DNA from 3 places in the Chitinibacter sp. ZOR0017 genome. Region 2 is predicted to be linked to each of the others. Evidence: predicted binding sites of a transcription regulator. Region 2 holds the regulator's gene; each other region holds the start of a gene.
What was found. Region 2 encodes NrdR, which represses ribonucleotide reductase genes. Its sites were predicted from a motif close to AAANACNATATATNGTNTTT; they were not measured.
Positions count from the first base shown of each region.

Region 1: a site for NrdR is predicted at 1,821-1,840, ahead of L991_RS13440 (ribonucleoside-diphosphate reductase subunit alpha). Genes of this name have one in related genera too.
Region 3: a site for NrdR is predicted at 2,485-2,504, ahead of nrdD (anaerobic ribonucleoside-triphosphate reductase). Genes of this name have one in related genera too.

Region 1 covers NZ_JTLG01000044.1:72,481-76,635, reverse strand. Annotated here, with positions in the region: gene L991_RS13440 (ribonucleoside-diphosphate reductase subunit alpha) at 1-1,779, opposite strand, end outside; gene L991_RS13435 (peptidylprolyl isomerase) at 2,120-2,599, opposite strand; gene L991_RS13430 (peroxiredoxin) at 2,607-3,074, opposite strand; gene L991_RS13425 (cupin domain-containing protein) at 3,134-4,155, shown strand, end outside.
Region 2 covers NZ_JTLG01000008.1:99,923-104,077, forward strand. Annotated here, with positions in the region: gene L991_RS02555 (CorA family divalent cation transporter) at 1-679, shown strand, start outside; gene glyA (serine hydroxymethyltransferase) at 776-2,023, shown strand; gene nrdR (transcriptional regulator NrdR) at 2,244-2,696, shown strand; gene ribD (bifunctional diaminohydroxyphosphoribosylaminopyrimidine deaminase/5-amino-6-(5-phosphoribosylamino)uracil reductase RibD) at 2,696-3,832, shown strand; gene L991_RS17990 (zinc-ribbon domain-containing protein) at 3,847-4,011, shown strand; gene L991_RS02575 (riboflavin synthase) at 4,014-4,155, shown strand, end outside.
Region 3 covers NZ_JTLG01000014.1:52,697-56,851, forward strand. Annotated here, with positions in the region: gene L991_RS16320 (sensor histidine kinase) at 1-756, opposite strand, end outside; gene hslU (ATP-dependent protease ATPase subunit HslU) at 929-2,251, shown strand; gene nrdD (anaerobic ribonucleoside-triphosphate reductase) at 2,649-4,155, shown strand, end outside.

The DNA of each region.
Region 1 (4,155 bases), on a different contig from region 2:
GATTTCTTCGTCGTTGGTGTTCAGGGTGATTTCGGTACATAGATTCGACGAATGCACGACGCCAACGTGTTGCTGCGGGCTGCGAATATTGCATGGGTCTTTGAAGGTGATCCATGGGTGGCCGGTTTCGAACAGCATGGTCAGCATTTTGCGCCACAGCGTCAGCGCCGGGATTTTCTTCGCCACGCGCATTTCACCACGGGCCGCTTTGGCTTCGTAGTTCAGGTAGGCGGTTTCAAAGGCTTTGCCGACTTTATCGTGCAGATCGCTGGCTTCGGATGGGCTGAACAAAGTCCACTCGCCGCCTTCCATCACGCGTTTCATAAACAGATCAGGAATCCAGTTGGCTGAATTCATGTCGTGGGTACGGCGACGATCATCACCGGTGTTTTTACGCAGCTCGAGGAATTCTTCGATGTCGGCGTGCCAGGTTTCCAGGTAGGCACACACGGCGCCTTTACGTTTACCACCCTGGTTTACGGCCACGGCAGTGTCGTTCACCACTTTCAGGAATGGCACCACGCCTTGTGACTTGCCATTGGTGCCCTTGATGTGGCTGCCCATCGCGCGGACGTTGGTCCAGTCATTGCCCAAGCCACCGGCGAATTTCGACAGCAAGGCGTTTTCTTTCAGTGCTTCGAAAATGCCATCCAGATCATCCGGTACGGTGGTCAGGTAGCAGCTCGACATCTGGCTGTGACGGGTACCCGAGTTGAACAGCGTCGGGGTTGAGCTCATAAAGTCGAAGCTCGACAACACGTTGTAGAATTCGATGGCGCGCTCTTCACGATTGATTTCGTTCAGCGCCAGGCCCATGGCCACGCGCATAAAGAAGATTTGCGGCAATTCGATGCGGCGATCTTCGATATGCAGGAAATAGCGGTCGTACAGGGTTTGCAGGCCGAGGTAACCGAACTGGTAATCGCGGTTATGATCCAGCGCGGCCGCGAGTTTTTCCAGATTGAACTGGGCCAGTTTTTCATCCAGCAGCTCGGCATCGATGCCTTTTTTCACATAGCGCGGGAAATACTCGGCGTAGCGGGTGGCCATCTCTTCGTGGCTCACCTCTTCGCCCAGCACTTCGCGGCGCAGGCTGTGCAGCACCAGACGGGCGGTAACTTGGGTGTAGGCTGGGTCGACTTCCAGGAAGGTACGCGCCGCCAATACGGTCGATTTGCGCAGCTCTTCGGCTGGTACGCCGTCGTAGAGGTTTTTCAGGGTTTCGGCCAAGATTTGTTCTTGGTCGGTGTAGGCTTCCAGGCCCGTACACGCAGAAGCGATCAGCGCTTTGAGCTTGCTGATATCCAGCGGGCGGCTAGAGCCATCTTCGTATTGCACATTGATCGCGTGTTGCTGCTCGGCTGGCTGATCCTGGCGGGCGGCCGCGCGCTCGCGCTGACGCTCATTGCGATACAGTACATAGGCACGCGCCACGTCGTGTTCGCCCGAGCGCATCAGCGCCAGCTCAACCTGATCCTGGATGTCTTCGATATGGATCGCGCCACCATCGGGCTTGCGGCGCATCAGCGCGCTGACCGCAGCATCCGTCAGACGTGCCACCAGCTCACGCACCGCCGCGCTGGAAGCGGCATGGCTACCCTGTACGGCGATAAAGGCCTTGGTTAGCGCCACGGTGATCTTGGTGGGCTCAAAAGGCACCACCGCGCCATTGCGACGGATAATCTTGTAGTTGGCGTACTGCGCAGCATCGTGCGACAGCGCCGGTACTTCGGCATTCTCGTTGCGGCTGGCTGGGGTACTTTCAAGCGTAGCGTACATGCACGGATCCTTGTGTATAAGTCTGTGTATAGTTTGTGGGGAAACACAACATCTTGTGTTGAGCTCACCTTGTTGGCACAAATACTAGGGGAAAGTGGGGGACTAGTGCAACAGGCGCGCGATGTGCTAGCGGACCAGCGGTGGTGGGTAGGCCGGCAAACCAAGCAAAGCGGGACTTGGCTCAGCTGTGCTCACATTAAACTTACATGACAGGCGGTTGCAAGTTTGCAACAACTGCGAAAACGCCAGCTTGGCAGGGCATGAAAAACGGCGACCTAAAGAGATCGCCGTAAATATTACCGCGCAGAGATGACAGCCATGCTGCCATCGCTAGCACAGATTAATGGTGGTGGCCGTGTTCGCCGTGCACGTGACCGTGCGCGATTTCTTCAGCGCTGGCTTCACGCACATCAGTCACCTGGGCTTTGAACACGATGTTCATGCCGGCAAATGGGTGGTTGCCATCCACAGTCACGCGGTTGCCTTCGATTTCAGTCACGCGGAACAGAATGATTTCGCCGGTTTCTGGATCATCTGCTTCAAACATCATGCCCACGGATACTTCAGGTGGGAACTGATCTTTCTCTTCGTCGCGTACGAGTTCTGGGTCGAATTCGCCGAAAGCGTCGTCAGCCGACATGCTCACTTCCACCAGATCACCGGTGGTTTTGCCGTGCAGCGCTTCTTCAACCAGCGGCAGGATATTGTCATAACCGCCATGCAGATATGCAATCGGCTCTTCGGTTTTGTCCAGTTGGTTGCCCTCTGCGTCGAACATCTGATAGTGCAGTGTAACAACGGAATTTTTAGCGATTTGCATAGTTGGATTATCCTAGCTGTTTGACAAGATTTAGTATTTCGGCCGCATGGCCTTTGGGCGATACGTGATACAGTGCGTGGCGGATCACGCCAGCATGATCGATCACAAAGGTAGAGCGCTCAATGCCGTATCTTACCATGCCCTGCGCTTCCCATTCGTGCACGGCATGATACAGACGGCTGACTTCCAGCTCGGTGTCGGCCAGCAGATCAAACGCCAAACCTTGCTCATCGATAAAGCTGTCGTGCGACAGACAGTCATCCGAGCTAACCCCGAGAATAATCGTCTGGTATTGCGCAAATGCGTCAACCCGATCGGAAAACTCCACCGCCTCGACAATGCCGCCCGGGGTGTGATCTTTGTTAAAAAAGTACAACACGACATTGCGCTGGCCACGAAACTGGCTCAATTGCACCATGTCCATGGCGGCATCCGGCAAGGCAAAGTCCGGTGCCAGGTCTCCGGCATTCAGCATGAATTCTCCAGTCGGTGCGATAATAGTCTTTGTTATGGTTTTCTTTATAGTCACTCGCGATGCGTAAAACAGCTTTCCATGCCCCGCTGCTCGGCGGAATCAGCCCTGAAACCTTTCTGGCCGAATATTGGCAAAAAAAACCGCTGCTGATTCGCCAGGCCTGGGATCGCTTTCCCGAGCTGATCGATTTTGCCCGCTTAAGCGAATTTGCCCAGCGCGACGACATCGAATCGCGGCTGATTACCCAGCAAAACGGCCGCTGGACGCTCGAGCGCGGCCCGTTTAGCCCCAGCCGCCTCAAGCGTTTGCCCGAAACCGACTGGACCATCTTGGTACAAGATGTGAACCATCAGGTGCCGCACATCGCCAAGTTTTTATACCAGTTTAATTTCCTGCCTTATGCCCGGCTGGATGACGTGATGATCTCCTACGCCCCACCCGGCGGCACAGTCGGCCCGCATTATGATTCTTATGATGTATTTTTGTTGCAGGTGGGTGGCAGAAAACGTTGGCAAATTTCCAGCGACGACGCGATGGGCTTTATCGAAGACGCCCCAATCCGGGTCCTGAAAGAATTCAACCCTGAGCAGGAATGGATACTGGAACATGGCGATATGCTGTATCTGCCCCCCAAATATGCGCACTATGGCGTTGCCCTTGAGCCGGGCATGACTTATTCGGTGGGGTTCCGCGCCCCGAAAACCCAGGAAATCGCCAGCAAGTTTCTGGAATACCTGCAGGATGAATTGTGCCTCGATGGCATGTACAGCGACCCCGACGCGCAAGTCACCACTACCCCGGCGCAGATTGATGCACAATTTACCGCCCGCATCCAGCAGATGCTCACGCAAATCCGCTGGGATGAACACATGGTGCAGGATTTTATCGGCCGCTATTTCTCCGAGCCCAAGCCGCATGTGTTTTTTGACCAGCACAGCGCCCCGCTCGAGTACGACGATTTTGTCGCCGCCGTGGCTAGCCACGGGGTGGCGCTGAATCTGAAATCACAAATGCTCTACAACGAGCAAGGCATTTATCTGAATGGCGAAGCATTGGAAGCCGATGAACTAGCCAGCCTCGG
Region 2 (4,155 bases):
TGGCAACGAGTTTTACAGTAATCCGTATACCGGTGTACTGGGGCAGTTTCGACACCAGCATTTTCTGTTGGTGCTCATCGCGCATTTTCATAAATCAGCGTTACTATTGTTTTCAGATCGGATGGCGGCGGCGCTGTCGGCGCTCAATTTAAAAGACCCGCTGTCGATTCGGCACTTTAAGCGTGAAATCCGCTTGTTGCTGGAGAGTTTTTTGCGCTTTAACCAGCGCTACTGGTTTCGCGAGGTCTCGCATCAAATCGTTTCCAGCCAGTTGTTTGGCATGATGAATCGCCACCTTGATACTGTGCGACAACATGAAGAAGTCCGTGAATCGGTGCAGAGTATGAATCAGTACCTTGAAAACGATGATTTGCGCCGGCAGGCCGATACCGTGGTGCGCCTCACGGTGGTGACTATCTTTGGTTTGTTGGGTACCACCATCACCGGATTTCTTGGCATGAATCTATTTGATTTGGCCGCCGAATCGGGGTGGATGAAATTGCTGTATTTTGCCGCGGTGTCGCTGCCAACCGCAGGGCTGATTTTTTATACCGTAGCGCGCTCAAAGAGTTTGTCCGAGTTTCTGGATGCTATGTCCGATGAGCGGGTGAGCAATAAGCAAGCTTTCGTCGCGCTGCGCAACGTCTGGCGCAAAAAGAAAGCCCAGCCACCGGTATGAAAATCTTGCATGGCAGCCTGACTGGAGCGCATCTCGCTTTGCGCTAAGTCATGGTAGAATTACCTATCTTTTAACGGCCACGGATGCTTCCCGCTCATGTTCTCGAAGTCACAAACCATTGCCCAGTATGATCCAGAACTCGCTGCTGCCATTGCCGGCGAAGTCGTGCGTCAGCACGAACACATCGAGCTGATCGCTTCGGAAAACTACACCAGCCCAGCCGTGATGGAAGCGCAGGGTTCGCAGCTGACCAATAAATACGCGGAAGGCTATCCTGGCAAACGTTTCTACGGCGGTTGCGAACACGTGGACGTGATCGAGCAACTGGCCATTGATCGCATCAAAGCTCTGTTTGGTGCTGAATACGCCAACGTACAGCCACACTCTGGCTCGCAAGCCAACCAAGCTGTGTATTTCTCGATCCTGAAACCGGGCGACACCGTAATGGGTATGAACCTCGGTCATGGCGGTCACCTGACGCATGGTTCGCCAGCTAATCTTTCCGGCAAATTGTTCAATATCGTGGCCTACGGTCTGAACGAAAACGAAGAAATCGATTACGACGATATGGAGCGCGTAGCGCTGGAAACCAAGCCAAAACTGCTGATCGGTGGTGCTTCGGCTTATGCACTGCGTTTTGACTGGGCGCGTATGCGTGAAATCGCCGACAAAGTCGGTGCCTACTTCATGGTGGATATGGCCCACTACGCCGGTCTGATCGCGGCGGGTGTATATCCAAACCCTGTGCCACACGCGCACTTCGTTACTTCAACCACCCACAAAACCCTGCGTGGTCCACGTGGCGGTATCATTCTGGCGAAAGCTGAATTTGAAAAGAGCCTGAATTCAAACGTGTTCCCAACACTGCAAGGCGGCCCGCTGATGCACGTGATTGCAGCCAAAGCCGTGGCCTTTAAAGAAGCTGCGACGCCTGAATTCAAAGCTTACCAAGCGCAAGTGCTGAAAAACGCTGCAGCAATGGCCAAAACTCTGGCTGAGCGTGGTCTGCGCATTATTTCTGGTCGCACCGAGTCGCACGTATTCCTGGTTGATCTGCGTCCGAAAAACCTGACTGGTAAAGCTGCTGACGCCTTCCTGGGCAAAGCGCACATTACTGTGAACAAAAACGCGATCCCGAATGACCCAGAAAGCCCATTCGTGACTTCAGGTATCCGTATCGGTGCGCCAGCGATCACCACGCGTGGCTTTAAGGAAGAAGAAGCGATTCAAGTCGCTAATCTGATCGCTGATGTGCTGGATAATCCAGAAGACGAAGCAAATATCGCAGCAGTGGCCGCGAAAGTAAAAGCGCTGACCGCGCGCTTCCCGGTTTACGGCGACTAAGTTTTAGCGGTACTCAGAAGACAGGTGGCGCCGCTGCGCCACCTTTTTCTATTTACAGAGCAAACAATTCACTTTTTGCGTGCTCTAGGGTATATCCCGAATCTTGTTTTGTCACAAGCTTTGGCACCATATACCTACTCGGTGTATTTGGGGTGCTTGTATTTTGCGCCGCAGCACTGATCTAATTGATGTTCTTTGTTGATCTTTACGGGGTTCGTGCATGAAGTGCCCATTTTGTGGTTCACCTGATACGCAGGTGGTTGATTCGCGAGTATCCGACGAAGGGGATGTCGTGCGTCGCCGGCGTCGCTGCGCGATCTGCGATAAGCGCTTTACCACCTACGAAACCGCCGAAGTCCGTATGCCGCAGGTGGTGAAACAAACCGGCCAGCGGGTTGAGTTTGATCGCGAAAAAGTACGCACCAGTTTCCTGCGCGCCCTGCATAAACGTCCGGTACCCACGCCGCTGGTGGACGAAGCCATTTCCCGCATCATTCAACGTGTCCTCACCATCGGTGAGCGTGAAATCATGTCCCGTCAGATCGGTGAGATGGTGATTGCCGAGCTCGCCAAGTTGGATAAAGTCGCCTATATCCGCTTCGCCTCGGTCTATCGTTCCTTCCAGGATGTGGAAGACTTCCGCGATGTGATTCGCGAAGTGAGCAAGCAATAATGAGTTTTTCCGCCTTTGATCAGGCCATGATGGCCAAAGCGCTGCAAGTGGCAGCGCAAGGTGCTGCACTCACGAGCCCAAACCCTTGTGTGGGCGCGGTGATTGTGGCCGGTGAAGACATCATCGGCTACGGTCATAGCCAGGCAGCGGGCGGCGCGCATGCCGAAATCATGGCGTTGAAAATGGCCAAGGCCAAAGCGCCGGGCCAATTAGTCGGCGCAACGGCCTATGTCACCCTGGAGCCTTGCAGCCATTTTGGCCGCACCCCGCCGTGCGCCAATGCGCTGATTGGGGCTGGCATCGACCGCGTCATCGCCGCTTTACGCGACCCTAATCCTTTGGTGGCCGGGCAGGGTTTGGCACGACTGGCCAACCATGGCATCGAAGTGGCCCATGGCTTGCTGGCCGAGCAGGCGCGCGAGCTACACAAGGGTTTTCTCAGCCGCATGATCCGCCAGCGCCCGTGGGTTACGGTTAAATTGGCCGCGAGCTTAGACGGCCGCATTGCCCTAGAAAACGGACAATCCCAATGGATTACCGGCGCCGAGGCGCGGCTGGATGTACAGCGTTTGCGCGCGCAAGCCTGTGCCGTGCTCACTGGGGTGGGCACGGTGCTGGCCGATGATCCGCAACTGAATGTACGCGAGCTGGCAGTAAGCCGGCAGCCACAGCGGGTGGTACTCGATAGCCGAGGTCGTACGCCGCATGCCGCGAAGGTGCTCACCAGTAGCGGTGGTTACACCCATGTGCTCAGTGGCGCCGGCCCCGCTGAACTGCAGCATTTTCACAGTGAGCAATCCTGTGCCGTGCAGTTGCCGCTGTGCGATGGCGAGCTCGACCTGCATGCCGCCATGGCATATCTGGGGCAGCAAGGCTTTAATCAGGTCTTGGTCGAGGCCGGCGGAACGCTAGTGGGCGCTTTGCTGCAGGCAGGTTTGGTGGATGAGATCATCCTTTATCAGGCGATGACCTTGCTGGGCAAAGGGCGCGGCATGGCCGACTTTTCCTTAAGCGACCTGGCCGATCAGCACCGCCTGACGCTACTGGAACAACGCCGCGTGGGCGCCGATCAGCGCCTGACCTTGCGTTTAACAAAGCCGCACATCGCCTTTGCCCAAGCCACCGCGGTGGCTTAAGCCGGAGCCTCAACATGACTGAATCAACGACCCTGCGTTGCCCCGATTGTGGCCAAGCCCTTGAGGTTCTCGCTGCCTGTGGCGCGAAAAGTTATTTCTGCAATCACTGTAATGAACTGAAATCTTCGCAACGGGTGAAAGAGGCTAATCCGGCCCAATTCACCGCACCTAAGGACTAAACATGTTTACCGGCATTATTCAGGCCATCGGGCAGATCGAAGCAGTGGACGCCTTTGAAGGGGGCGTACGCCTCACCGTAGATGCAGGCGAATTAGACCTTTCCAATGTAGTACTGGGGGATAGTATTGCTCACAACGGCGCAT
Region 3 (4,155 bases), on a different contig from region 2:
GGTCACATCGGCCTGCGCGCCCACCACCCGAATCACCCGCCCGCTGACATCACGATCGGCCACGCCATGGCACACCAGCACCCGCCAACCTCCATCCTGATGGCGCAAGCGATATTCCAGCGCCAAGATGCGCTCGCCTTCCAGCGGGCGAATTTGCACATATTGCAAAAACTGGCTTTTGACGGCTTCAAGATCATCCGGATGTAGCAAGCCATGCCAGCTGGCCAGCTCATCGGCTAATTCATGCTCGGCGTAGCCCAGCATGGATTTCCAGCGCGAGGAAAAATACCATTGATCGTGCTCGGCATCCCATTCCCAGATGCCATCGCCCGTGGCTTCCAAGGCCAGCGCCCAGCGGCGCTCAGAACGGCGCAGCTGCAAGCTGATGTCGTTGATTTCATCCAGTGCATCGGCAAACAGCTCGTTACGCTCACGCAAGGCGATCAGCTCCAGCTCCTGCGCGGCCAGCCGCTGACCACAGGCCTGCAGCAGCGGTTGCCACCAGCCGGTGTGGGCAGTGTGCAAAAAGCGGTCACCCTCGGCGCGCCAGCGCTGCAACACGCGCTGACGTTGCGCCAACAACCACAACCCCGAAAATACCAGGGGTATAGCCATACAAAAAAGCAATACCAAGGCCAGTAGCGCAATACCCTGCCAACTCAGGCTAACCGCCAGCGCCCTGCTACTAATCTGGAATGGCCATTGCTCCAGCGGCAGCAAAACCAGCGCCAGCAGCAGGCCTGCAGGCAATAACACCACGCCCGCCATCGCCCCATAAAAATATCGCTTCGCTGTCACAGGCCGCCCGCATCTGCATTGACCGGCTCTTACTATAGACAGGCATTACGCCGCGCGCCGCGCCAAGCGGGGCTTTAAATTCGGCGGCACGGCATTATTTAATACAGCATTGATCTCCAGGAAGCACAGCATGACGCAGATGACCCCACAGGAAATTGTTCACGAGCTGGACAAACACATTGTTGGCCAAGCCGCCGCCAAAAAAGCCGTGGCCATTGCCTTGCGCAATCGCTGGCGGCGCCAGCAAGTGGCCGAGCCACTGCGGCATGAAATCACCCCGAAAAACATTCTGATGATCGGCCCCACCGGGGTGGGCAAAACCGAAATCGCCCGCCGGCTGGCCAAGCTGGCCGATGCGCCGTTTATTAAAGTCGAAGCCACCAAATTCACCGAAGTGGGTTATGTGGGCAAAGATGTCGACAGCATCATTCGTGATCTGATGGAAATCGCCATCAAGCAGGTGCGCGATCAGGCCATCGCCCGCAACCGCGTCAAAGCCGAAGCCGCGGCGGAAGAACGCGTGCTGGATGTGCTGCTGCCCCCACCGGCAAACAGCTATGGCAGCGTGAATCACGATGACAGCCAAAGCGAAACGCGGCAGAAATTCCGCAAAATGCTGCGCGAAGGCAAATTTGACGACAAAGACATCGAAATCGACGTCGCCGCCGCCCCACCGACCATGGAAGTATTCAGCCCACCGGGGATGGAAGATTTTTCCAATCAGCTGCAACAGATGTTTAAAGGCGCGATGGGTGGCAAAACCAAAAAACAAAAACTCAAGGTCGCCGACGCGCTCAAGCTACTGGTGGATGAAGAAGCCGCCAAGCTGGTGAACGAAGACGATGCCAAGCAAGAAGCGCTGCAAGCCGTGGAGCAAAACGGCATTGTGTTTATCGACGAGATCGATAAAGTCACCACCCGCGCCGAAGGCAGCAGCGGTGAAGTCTCGCGCCAAGGGGTACAGCGCGATTTGCTGCCGCTGGTCGAGGGCACGACGGTCAGCACCAAATATGGCATGGTGAAAACCGACCACATTCTGTTTATTGCCAGCGGCGCCTTCCATCTGGCCAAACCCTCCGATCTGATCCCCGAGCTGCAAGGCCGTTTTCCGATCCGCGTGGAGCTCAACTCGCTCACCGTCGATGATTTCGCCACCATCCTCACCGGCACCGATGCTTGCCTTGCCAAGCAGTATCAGGCGCTGCTGGCCACCGAAGAGATCGAGGTGCAATTTACGCCTGAAGGCATTCAGCAAATGGCAGCGATGGCGTTTCAGGTGAACGAAAGCACCGAAAACATCGGCGCGCGCCGGCTGTACACCATCATGGAACGGCTACTGGAAGACGTTTCGTTCGAGGCCAAGCGCGGCGCCGTGGTGGTCGATGCCGATTTTGTGCGCCAGAAACTCGGCGGCGTAGCAGCCAACGAAGACCTCGCGCGCTACATGCTCTAAACACCGCCTGGGTATTGCCTTGGGGGCTATATATTCAAAAGCCCCTATAGCAATACCCCTTTCATTTCCGCAAAGACCACACCGCCAGACCGCCGCGCGCCAACTACATCCCCGCGCCACAATATCACCCGCCCAGCCGACGAGCCCCCCCCGCCTTACAGGCTGCCGCGCCAGTACGCGTCAGAATTTGACCCTCATCAAAACTCAAATATTTAGCGCAACACCGCCACAAAAAACACAATATATTGTGTTTCAACACGACAACGGCCCTAGCTGAAGTCGTGCAGGTTGTTCCGGTCTGCGTGCAGACCATCACGGAGCCATATTTCGGGCGGGCCAACCGCCCGCCCGCTTTTTTGGCCCTAGCGCCCCTTTTTTTGCGAGGATTTTGCCCATCATGCTCAAAGTGACCAAACGCGACGGAGCCCGTGCCGCCTACGATAGCGCCAAGATTTTTGAAGCCTGCCGCAAAGCGGCCTCGGCGGCGTGCTATCCGCAGCCCGAGGCGCTGGCCGAACGGATCACCGAGCAAGTGGAAGAAACCTGCCGCCTGCTCAGCCAGCAAGGCCCGCTCGACATCCCGACGATTCAGCAGCTGGTCGAAAACGCCCTGATGCTGGAATACCCGGAAGTAGCGCGGATTTACATCGAGTATCGCCACGATCGCGATCGTATTCGCGCACAGGGCTCAGAACTGCACGCCAAGCTGATGGGCTTGGTGAATAAAACGGATGTGGATGCCACCACCGAAAACGCTAATAAAGACGCCAATGTATTCCCTGTAATGCGTGATTTGATGGCCGGGATTGTCTCCAAGCAATTTGCCAGCACTTTCCTGCCCAAAGACATTCTGGAAGCACACAACAGCGGTGATATTCATTTTCACGATCTGGATTACTCCCCGTTTCTACCCTTTACCAATTGCTGCCTGGTGGATCTGAAAGGCATGCTGGAACACGGCTTTCGCCTTGGTAACGCAAAAATCGAAAGCCCGAAATCCGTCGGCGTGGCCTGCGCGGTGACGGCACAAATCATTGCCCAAGTGGCCAGTCATCAATATGGTGGCACCACAATTCCGAATATCGACCAAACGCTGGCGCCGTATGTGCTGAAAACCTACGAGAAAAATCTCGCGATTGCCGCCGACTATGGCATCAGTGAGCCGGAACGCTATGCGCGAGAACGCACCGAAAAAGAAGCCTACGACGGCATTCAGGCCTGCGAATACGAGATCAACACGCTATTTAGCTCGAATGGCCAACAGCCATTTGTGACGTTCTCGTTCGGCATGGGCACTAGCTGGGCAGAGCGAATTATTCAGCAGGCGATTTTGCGCGTGCGCATCAAAGGGCTGGGCAAGGAAGGCACTACGCCGGTGTTTCCGAAACTGGTGTTCTTTCTGGAAGCCGGCATCAACCTCAAACCCAGCGACCCGAACTACGACATTAAACAGTTGGCACTGGAATGCACATCAAAACGGATGTACCCCGACATCATTTCGGCCAAGCTCAACCGCCAGATCACCGGCTCTAGCGTGCCGGTCTCGCCCATGGGCTGCCGCAGTTTCTTGTCGGTCTGGCGCGATGAAGCCGGCCGCGAAGTGCTGGATGGGCGCAATAATCTGGGCGTGGTCAGCCTGAACCTGCCGCGCATTGCAATTGAGGCGCAAGGCAGCCAGACCCGCTTTTTTGAGATTTTGCATAGCCGCCTGCAGCTATGCTACCAAGCGCTGAATATCCGCATTCAGCGTCTCTCCGGCGTGAAAGCCAATGTGGCGCCGATTTTATATACCGAAGGCGCATTTGGCGTGCGGCTCAAACCGCAAGACGACATCATGAGCCTATTTCGTAATGGCCGCGCCTCGATCTCGCTGGGCTATATCGGCTTGCACGAAGTGGGTGTGC